Regions from separate parts of the Defluviimonas sp. D31 genome, predicted to be linked through region 1. Evidence: riboswitches for the same ligand, from Rfam matches in the RefSeq annotation. Region 1 holds a riboswitch; the other holds the start of a gene.

Region 1 (3,630 bases):
GGTGCCCGAGACCGGGTCGCGCCGGGGCCAGGCCACCGGCACGTTCTTCCACCTGATCGCGGAGGCGACATGAAGGGTTTCGTCAGTTTCGTTTCCTCCGGCCCTGGTGATCCGGAGCTTCTGACGCTGAAGGCGGTGGACCGGCTCCAGAAGGCCGATGCGGTGCTCTTCGACGATCTCTCGTCGGGCCCGATTCTCGCCAAGGCGCGCGAGGGCGCGGACATGGTCGGCGTCGGCAAGCGCGCGGGCCGCGCCTCGCCGAAGCAGGACCATGTGAGCCGGCTCCTGGTGGAATACGCGAGTTCAGGCGCCCGGGTCGTGCGGCTGAAGTCGGGCGATTCCGGGCTTTTCGGACGGCTCGAGGAGGAAATCACCGCCTGCCGCGAGGCCGGGATCGACTACGAGATCATTCCCGGCGTGACCTCGGCGATGGCGGCGGCGGCGGCGGCGGGGATTCCGCTGACGCGGCGGCTGACGGCGCGGCGGGTGCAGTTCGTCACCGGCCATGACGTCACCGGGGCGCTGCCCGAGGATCTGAACATCGCCGCCCTCGCCGACCCTACGGCGACGACCGTGGTCTTCATGGGCAAGCGCACCTTCGCCGAGCTTGCACGTCGCCTGCAGGGCGCGGGGATGTCGGCCGAGACGCCGGCGCTTCTGGCCGAAAGCGTCTCTACGCCGGCGGAAAAGATCGTTCGTGGCACGCTGGGGTCGATGGAGCGCCTGATCGAGGCCGAGGCCTCCGACGGGCCGGCGCTGATCCTGCTCGGCCCCTTGGCCGAGGGGAAATGAGCGCCGTCACCATCACCGTCTGCCGGTCCTGCCCGGCTGGGCAGGCCGGGCTTGCGTCGCGGCTCGCCGAGGCGGTCGGCGATGCCGCGACGGTGCGCGAGATCGACTGCATGTCTGGCTGCACCCGGCCCTCGAGCGTCGCCTTCCGCGCCGAGGGCAAGACCGCCTATCTCTTCGGCGATATAACCGAGGCCGAGATCCCGAATCTCGTGACCTTTCTTTCGCTCTACCTGGCCTCGCCCGACGGCACCCTTGCCGATGCGCGCCCGCTCGGGACACTGAGGGAAAAGGCGATCGCCCGGATTCCGGGGTGACAGGTCGCAATCGGCGCGGCGATTGGCGCTTATCCACCTTGACCGGATGGTCCGCTTGCTGGCAGATGGAAGGGCATGGTGTCCATGAGGCGCAAAGCGTCCGGACCGAAACGGGAATGGGGAAGGGTGGACCAAAGGCGGCACCCGAAGCCCCAACCGCCCCCGCGACTGTGAGCGGCGAGCGGCTTTCCAACGGCCACTGGGGTTCGCCCCCGGGAAGGCGGAAGGCCGCAGCGACCCGCAAGTCAGGAGACCGGCCATGTGGGAAGGCAACAAAAGCCGTCGGGTGTGACGGCAAGGAGAACGACATGAACGCTACGACCCATTCCGCCGCCAAGACCTCCACCGGGCTTCTGTCCATCGTGTTCGTTGCGCTGATCGGCGCGACGATGCTGTTCGTTGCGGGCCACGCCCAGTCGGCGACCCTGCACGATGCCGCGCATGACATGCGCCACGCGACCGGTTTTCCCTGCCACTGAGCAGGGCCTGACGGTCTCAAAATGATCCAACGTTTGCTGGCCGGCGGGCTGATCGCCGGCTTTGCAGCGGGGCTGTTCGCGGCTCTGCTGCATTTCGCATTCATCCAGGAGCTGATCCTCTTGGGTGAGGAATACGAAACCGGGTCGCTGACCCATTTCGCCGGTGCCGGCGGGGCACCCGCCCAGGCGGGGCACGACCACGCGGCAGGCGAGGCGGCGCATGATCACGGCGACGCCACCGCCGAGGGCGAAGAATCCGCGGTCACGCGCAATGCGCTCACGGTCCTCTTCACCGGGCTCATCTATGCGAGCTACGGGCTGATCCTGGTCGCGGGCTACGCGCTGGCCGAGCATTTCGGCCGCAAGGTCGACGCGCGGGAAGGCATCCTCTGGGGCATCGCGGGCTATGCCGCGTTCCAGCTCGCCCCGGCGATGGGCCTCGCGCCGGAACTGCCGGGCACGATCGCGGCGGATCTGGGAGCGCGGCAGGCTTGGTGGCTTGGCACCGTGGTGGCGACGGCCGTTGGGCTGGCGCTGCTGGCCTATGGGCGGAGCTTCGTCGCCGCCGGCATCGCCGGCGCGCTGCTGGCCGCGCCGCATGTGATCGGTGCGCCGCACATCGACCAGTACTTTGGCGTCGCGCCCACCGAGGTCGGCGCGGAATACTCGGCGCGCGTGCTCGGTGTCGGACTCGCGGTCTGGGCAGCGCTTGGCTGGCTCTCGGGCCGGCTCTGGGCCGGTTCGCGCGCCTGATCCGGCGGCGGCACGAAAACGGACCCCGCGCATGGACATGCGCGGGGTCTTTTGCAATCTATCACCGGACAGGAAAGGGCGGGATATGATCGAGCTTCTTCTCATCGGCATCGGCACCGGCAATCCCGACCACGTGACTCGTCAGGCCGAGAAGGCGTTGCGCTCGGCCGATCTGGTGCTGATCCCGAGGAAGGGCGCGAACAAGGCCGATCTCGCGGAGCTCAGGCAGGCGATCTGCGACGAGGTACTGGGGGGCAGCGCGGCGCGGGTGGTTGCGTTCGACCTGCCGAAGCGCGACGCGGAGAACCCCGACTACCGCGCCGGGGTCGACGACTGGCACGACGCCATCGCCAAGGTCTGGACAGACACTATTCAGGCCGAAATCGGCGATACGGGCCGGGTGGCGCTGCTGGTCTGGGGCGATCCCTCGCTTTACGACAGCACGCTCCGGATCGCCGGACGGGTGGACCGGGCGGTGCCGCTCAAGGTCACGGTCATTCCCGGCATCACCTCGCTGCAGGCGCTGACCGCGTCCCACGCGATCCCGATCAACGAGATCGGCGCGCCGTTCGTCGTCACCACCGGCCGGAAATTGCGCGAGGAGGGCTGGCCCGCTGGCGCCGACACGCTGGCGATCATGCTCGACGGCGAGTGCTCGTTCCAGTCGATCGACCCGGAAGGTATCACGATCTGGTGGGGCGCCTATGTCGGCATGGCCGAGGAGATCATCCGCTCCGGTCCGCTCGCCGAACTGGCGCCGCGGATCGTCGAAACCCGCGCCGAGGCGCGGGCGCGGCATGGCTGGATCATGGACATCTACATCCTGCGAAGGACCTGAACTGGGGGTCGCGAATTTTCGGCGAAAATTCGGGTTTCCGTCAGCCCTGCCGGATCGTGTCGCCCGGCTCGAGCACCGGGGTCAACTCGACATGCTCGCCGCCGATCAGCCCGGCATCGCTGTGGCCCGAGATGATCTGGGCCGCGCGCCGCCCGATCTCGCGCCGGCAGGCATCCATCGTGGCGAGCTTGCGCGGCAGCCCGTCGAGGAGATCGACCCCGTTGAACCCGGCCAGCCCGAGCTTGCCCGGCACGTCGATCCCCTTGTCGAGGCAGTAGAGCAGCCCGCCCGCCCCGATCATGTCGTTCGAGTAGTAGAGGAAATCGAGATCCGGGCTGCGCTTCAGGATCGCCTCGGTCATCTCGCGCCCCTTCAGGAGCGCCGAGCCGCCCGAGTAGAACTCGCTGTCCGCAAGCTCGATCCCGGCCTCCGCCAGCCCCGCCTCGAAGCCTTC
Region 2 (3,630 bases), on a different contig from region 1:
GAACATGATGCCTCGGGCCTGATCGGAATTGGCCGACTTGGCGATGATGAGCGCGGTCAGCGCGTTGAAAAGCTGCGCGCCCGCGATGCCGGCCAGCACGATCTGCGCCGCGCCCGCCGCCCCCGCACCGCCCCCCGCCGCGCGGGCGAGCAGCGCGACGATGCCGAAGGCGAGGATCGCGCCGATGAAGGCGCCGAAGGACAGGGACAGGAGCCCCGCGCCGAGCCCCGCGATCGTCACCGCCACCGCCCCGGTCGAGGCTCCGGCCGAGATCCCGAGCACATAGGGATCGGCGAGCGCGTTGCGCAACAGCGCCTGAAGCACCACGCCCGACACCGCGAGCCCCGCGCCGCAGGCCGCCGCGACGATCGCCCGCGTCAGCCGGTAATTCCATATGATGCCCTCGTCCACCGGATCGAGCGCGTATCCGGCGCCGAGAACCTTGTTGGCCAGCACCTGGAGGACGGTGAGAGGCGGCAGCGCCGTCTCGCCGATCACCACCCCGGCCAGAAGCGCCGCCGCGAGCCCGGCCAGCGCCAGGCCGCCCACACCGATGCGGCGGCCCGCGCCGCCCGAACCCGCGACGGCGAGGCTCATTGCGCGAGCCCGTAGGACTCGAGCGCGCCGGACAGGTCCTCAAGCCCGCGCACGGTGCGGATCGTCGCCTCCATGTCCTGCGCGTCCATCACCACGATGCGGCCTTCCTTGACGGCGGTCATCTGGCTCGCCACCGGATCGGTCTTCAGGAATTCGAGCTTCTTCTCGACGTCGTCGGCCTCGAAGCGGCGGCGGTCCATACTGGCGATGACGATCACGGTCGGGTCGGCCTTGGCCAGCGTCTCCCAGCCGACAGTCGGCCATTCCTCGTCGCTTTCCACGACGTTGCGGAGCCCGAGCTTCTCCATCATGTAGCCCGGCGCGCCCTTCCGGCCGGCGACGAAGGGATCGGCCGCGAGCTCGGTCGAGGAGAACCAGAAGAGCGCCGAGGCGTCCTTGAGGCCAAGCACCTGCGCCTTCTCGACAGCGGCGACCTCGCGCGCGGTCAGGTCGGCGACGAGCGCCTCGCCATCGGCGGCCACGTCGAAGATCGCGGCGAGTTCGCGGATGCCTTGATGCACGCTCTCGGTCGAGAACATCGCGAGCCGAGTGCCGTCGGCGCCCGTGGTGTTGTCCTTGGCGACGCAGTCGGTGGGCAGGATGTAGGTCGGAATCGCGAGGTCGTGGAACTGCTGGCGGGTGGCGACGATGCCCTCGGGGCCGACGTGCCATTCGTATTGTACCGCGACGAGGCCCGGCTTCTTCGGGACGACGCTCTCGAAGCTCGGGTCGTTGTCGGCGAGCCGCTCGATACCGGCGTTCAGGTCGGCGAACTCGGGCAGGACCTCGGAGAACCAGACAGAGGTACCGGCGACCTTGGCGCCGAGGCCGAGCGAATAGAGGATCTCGGTCGCGGCCTGGCCGACGCTCACTGCCGCGCCGGGGGCAGCGTCGAAGCTGATCGTCTCGCCGCAGTTCTCGATGGTGAGCGGGTATTGGGTGGGGCCTTCCGCCGCGACGGCGGCGGTGGAGGACAGGAGCAGGGCCGTCAGGCCGGTGCGCAGGAACATGGGGTCTCCCTCGGGGTCAGGTGGCGACCGGGGGGCAACAGGGGAAGACCCCCGCGCCGCGCATCGCGACGCAAGGATGATGGCCTGCCAAGGCAGCGCGCGGCATGGGACCGCGTCCGGCACAAGTCATCGACACCCTCCCCGGGCAGCCCGCCCGGTCTGGCTACGTTCGTCGATGGCAGGTCTCCTGACTTGCGGGTCCATGCTCGCCCCACCTTCCCGGCCGTCTCGGGGCCAGTGGTATCCGGGGGTCGCTCGCCGCCTACAGTTGCGGGTGCAGTCACGGCTTCGGCGCCCTTGCGGCTCTTCCTTACCGTGTTCCCTTTTCACCCGGCCGCGCTTGGCTTGGCCGGGACCATCGGCAGCCGTCATGCCCTTTGCCCGGCTGGGCTGTCAAGCCGGTTCCGACCGCTTCCCGACCCGGAGCGACACGGGCCGCCCGAACTTGCGCGCTCAGGTCGAACCGTCCTCGTTCGGCGCGGGCGGAATCTGCGTTGTATGGGCGATCGTTGCCGGTACGCGCCCGGCGCCAATCACCAGCACCGGGCAGCGCGCGGCATCCAGAAGCCGGCGCAGCGCGTCGGGGCCGCGCACGGGTCCGGCGCCGAGATCCACGATCACAACGGCGGCATTGGTCCGGCTGACCCGGCGCAGGAGCGCCTCCTCGGCCTCCGCCTCCGTGCCGGCCATCGGCGTCATCGTCACGATCCCGGTCCCGAGCGCGGAGGCCAGCGTTTCGGCCAACGCGCGCGCGTCGATCTCGGTCGGGCCGGGCGGCAGGATCGCGACGACGCTGCCGCGCCGGCGAGAGATTGGCCGGTGGCCGAGGAGCAGCAGGTCCCAGCTCCGCGCCGCCTCCCAGAGACCGCTGACAAGCTCGCCCCTGCGCCGCTCGAAGCTCCAGTGGAGCGCGCGGGCCTCGGCCACCCGCGACAGGCGGGCGCGGAACGCCCGCGCGTCACTGGCCAGGAGAATCCGCATCTGGGCGCTGGAGGGCGCGACCACCAGCATGCCCGAGGAGGTGACGACGCGCTGGCACGGGAGGCCGGAGACCCCGGCCGCGTCCGGTTCCTCGACCATCACCCCGCCGAGATCGGCGGCGACGGCCTCGGCGATGCGTTCGGCGATGGCGATGGCGGTCTCGGCATCGGCGAAGGAACCCGCGCCGATGAGGATGCGCCGCCGCGTCACGGTCGCAACGCTCATGGCGCATCCCCCTCGCCGCCCCTGCTCTCCTCGCCGCGGCCGGTGCGGCCGAACCGCCGCCGCGCCTCGGCATATTCGCGCAGCCGCGCTTCGACGCGGCCGTTGACGCTGTCCTCGGGGAAGGCGCCGTCCGCATCGCGGACGCCCGCCGCCCGCCCGGTGAGAATCGCGATGCCCTCGTCGATCGTCGCGACCGGGATCACCCGGAACCTGCCCGCGCGGGCGGCCTCGACCACATCGTCGCGCAGCATCAGGTGCTCGACGTTCGATTTCGGGATCAGCACGCCCTGCCGCCCGGTCAGCCCGCGCGTCACGCAGGTGTCGAAGAAGCCCTCGATCTTCTCGTTAACGCCGCCGATCGCCTGCACCTCCCCGGCCTGGTTCACCGATCCCGTCACCGCGAAACCCTGCGCCACCGGCAGGTCCGAGAGCGCCGACAGGAGCGCGTAAAGCTCCGCCGAGGAGGCGCTGTCGCCCTCCACCCCGCCATAGCTCTGCTCGAAGACGAGGCTCGCATGGAGCGAGAACGGCGCGTCGAGCGCATAGGTGGCGGCGAGGTAGCCCGCGAGGATCAGCACGCCCTTGGAATGCAAGGGCCCACCCAGTTCCACCTCGCGCTCGATGTCGATGAGCTTGCCCGCCCCCATCCGGCACCGCGCGGTGATCCGCGACGGCCGGCCGAAGCGGAAATCGCCAAGACCGATGACCGAGAGCCCGTTGACCTGCCCGGCCTTCGCGCCGTCGGTGTCGATCAGGATCGTGCCCCGCGTGACCGCCTCCTGCATCCGGTCCTTCACGCGCGAGGCGCGCCGCTCCT

What was found. A riboswitch is a leader RNA that binds a small molecule or an ion and turns the genes downstream of it on or off. The one in region 1 is predicted to bind cobalamin.
Region 2: linked by a shared signal. The riboswitch ahead of R5H32_RS17545 (ABC transporter substrate-binding protein) and the one ahead of R5H32_RS07980 (CbtB domain-containing protein) in region 1 are both predicted to bind cobalamin.

What each region holds. Positions count from the first base shown of each region.
Region 1 is NZ_JAWQFN010000003.1:319,172-322,801, reverse strand. It holds gene R5H32_RS07995 (cobyrinate a,c-diamide synthase) at 1-73, shown strand, start outside; gene cobA (uroporphyrinogen-III C-methyltransferase) at 70-792, shown strand; gene R5H32_RS07985 (DUF1636 domain-containing protein) at 789-1,106, shown strand; cobalamin riboswitch at 1,166-1,383, shown strand; gene R5H32_RS07980 (CbtB domain-containing protein) at 1,415-1,585, shown strand; gene R5H32_RS07975 (CbtA family protein) at 1,607-2,338, shown strand; gene cobF (precorrin-6A synthase (deacetylating)) at 2,424-3,176, shown strand; gene R5H32_RS07965 (LacI family DNA-binding transcriptional regulator) at 3,217-3,630, opposite strand, start outside.
Region 2 is NZ_JAWQFN010000012.1:6,643-10,272, reverse strand. It holds gene R5H32_RS17550 (iron ABC transporter permease) at 1-597, opposite strand, end outside; gene R5H32_RS17545 (ABC transporter substrate-binding protein) at 594-1,607, opposite strand; cobalamin riboswitch at 1,767-1,982, opposite strand; gene R5H32_RS17540 (hypothetical protein) at 2,061-2,813, opposite strand; gene R5H32_RS17535 (ATP-binding protein) at 2,810-3,630, opposite strand, start outside.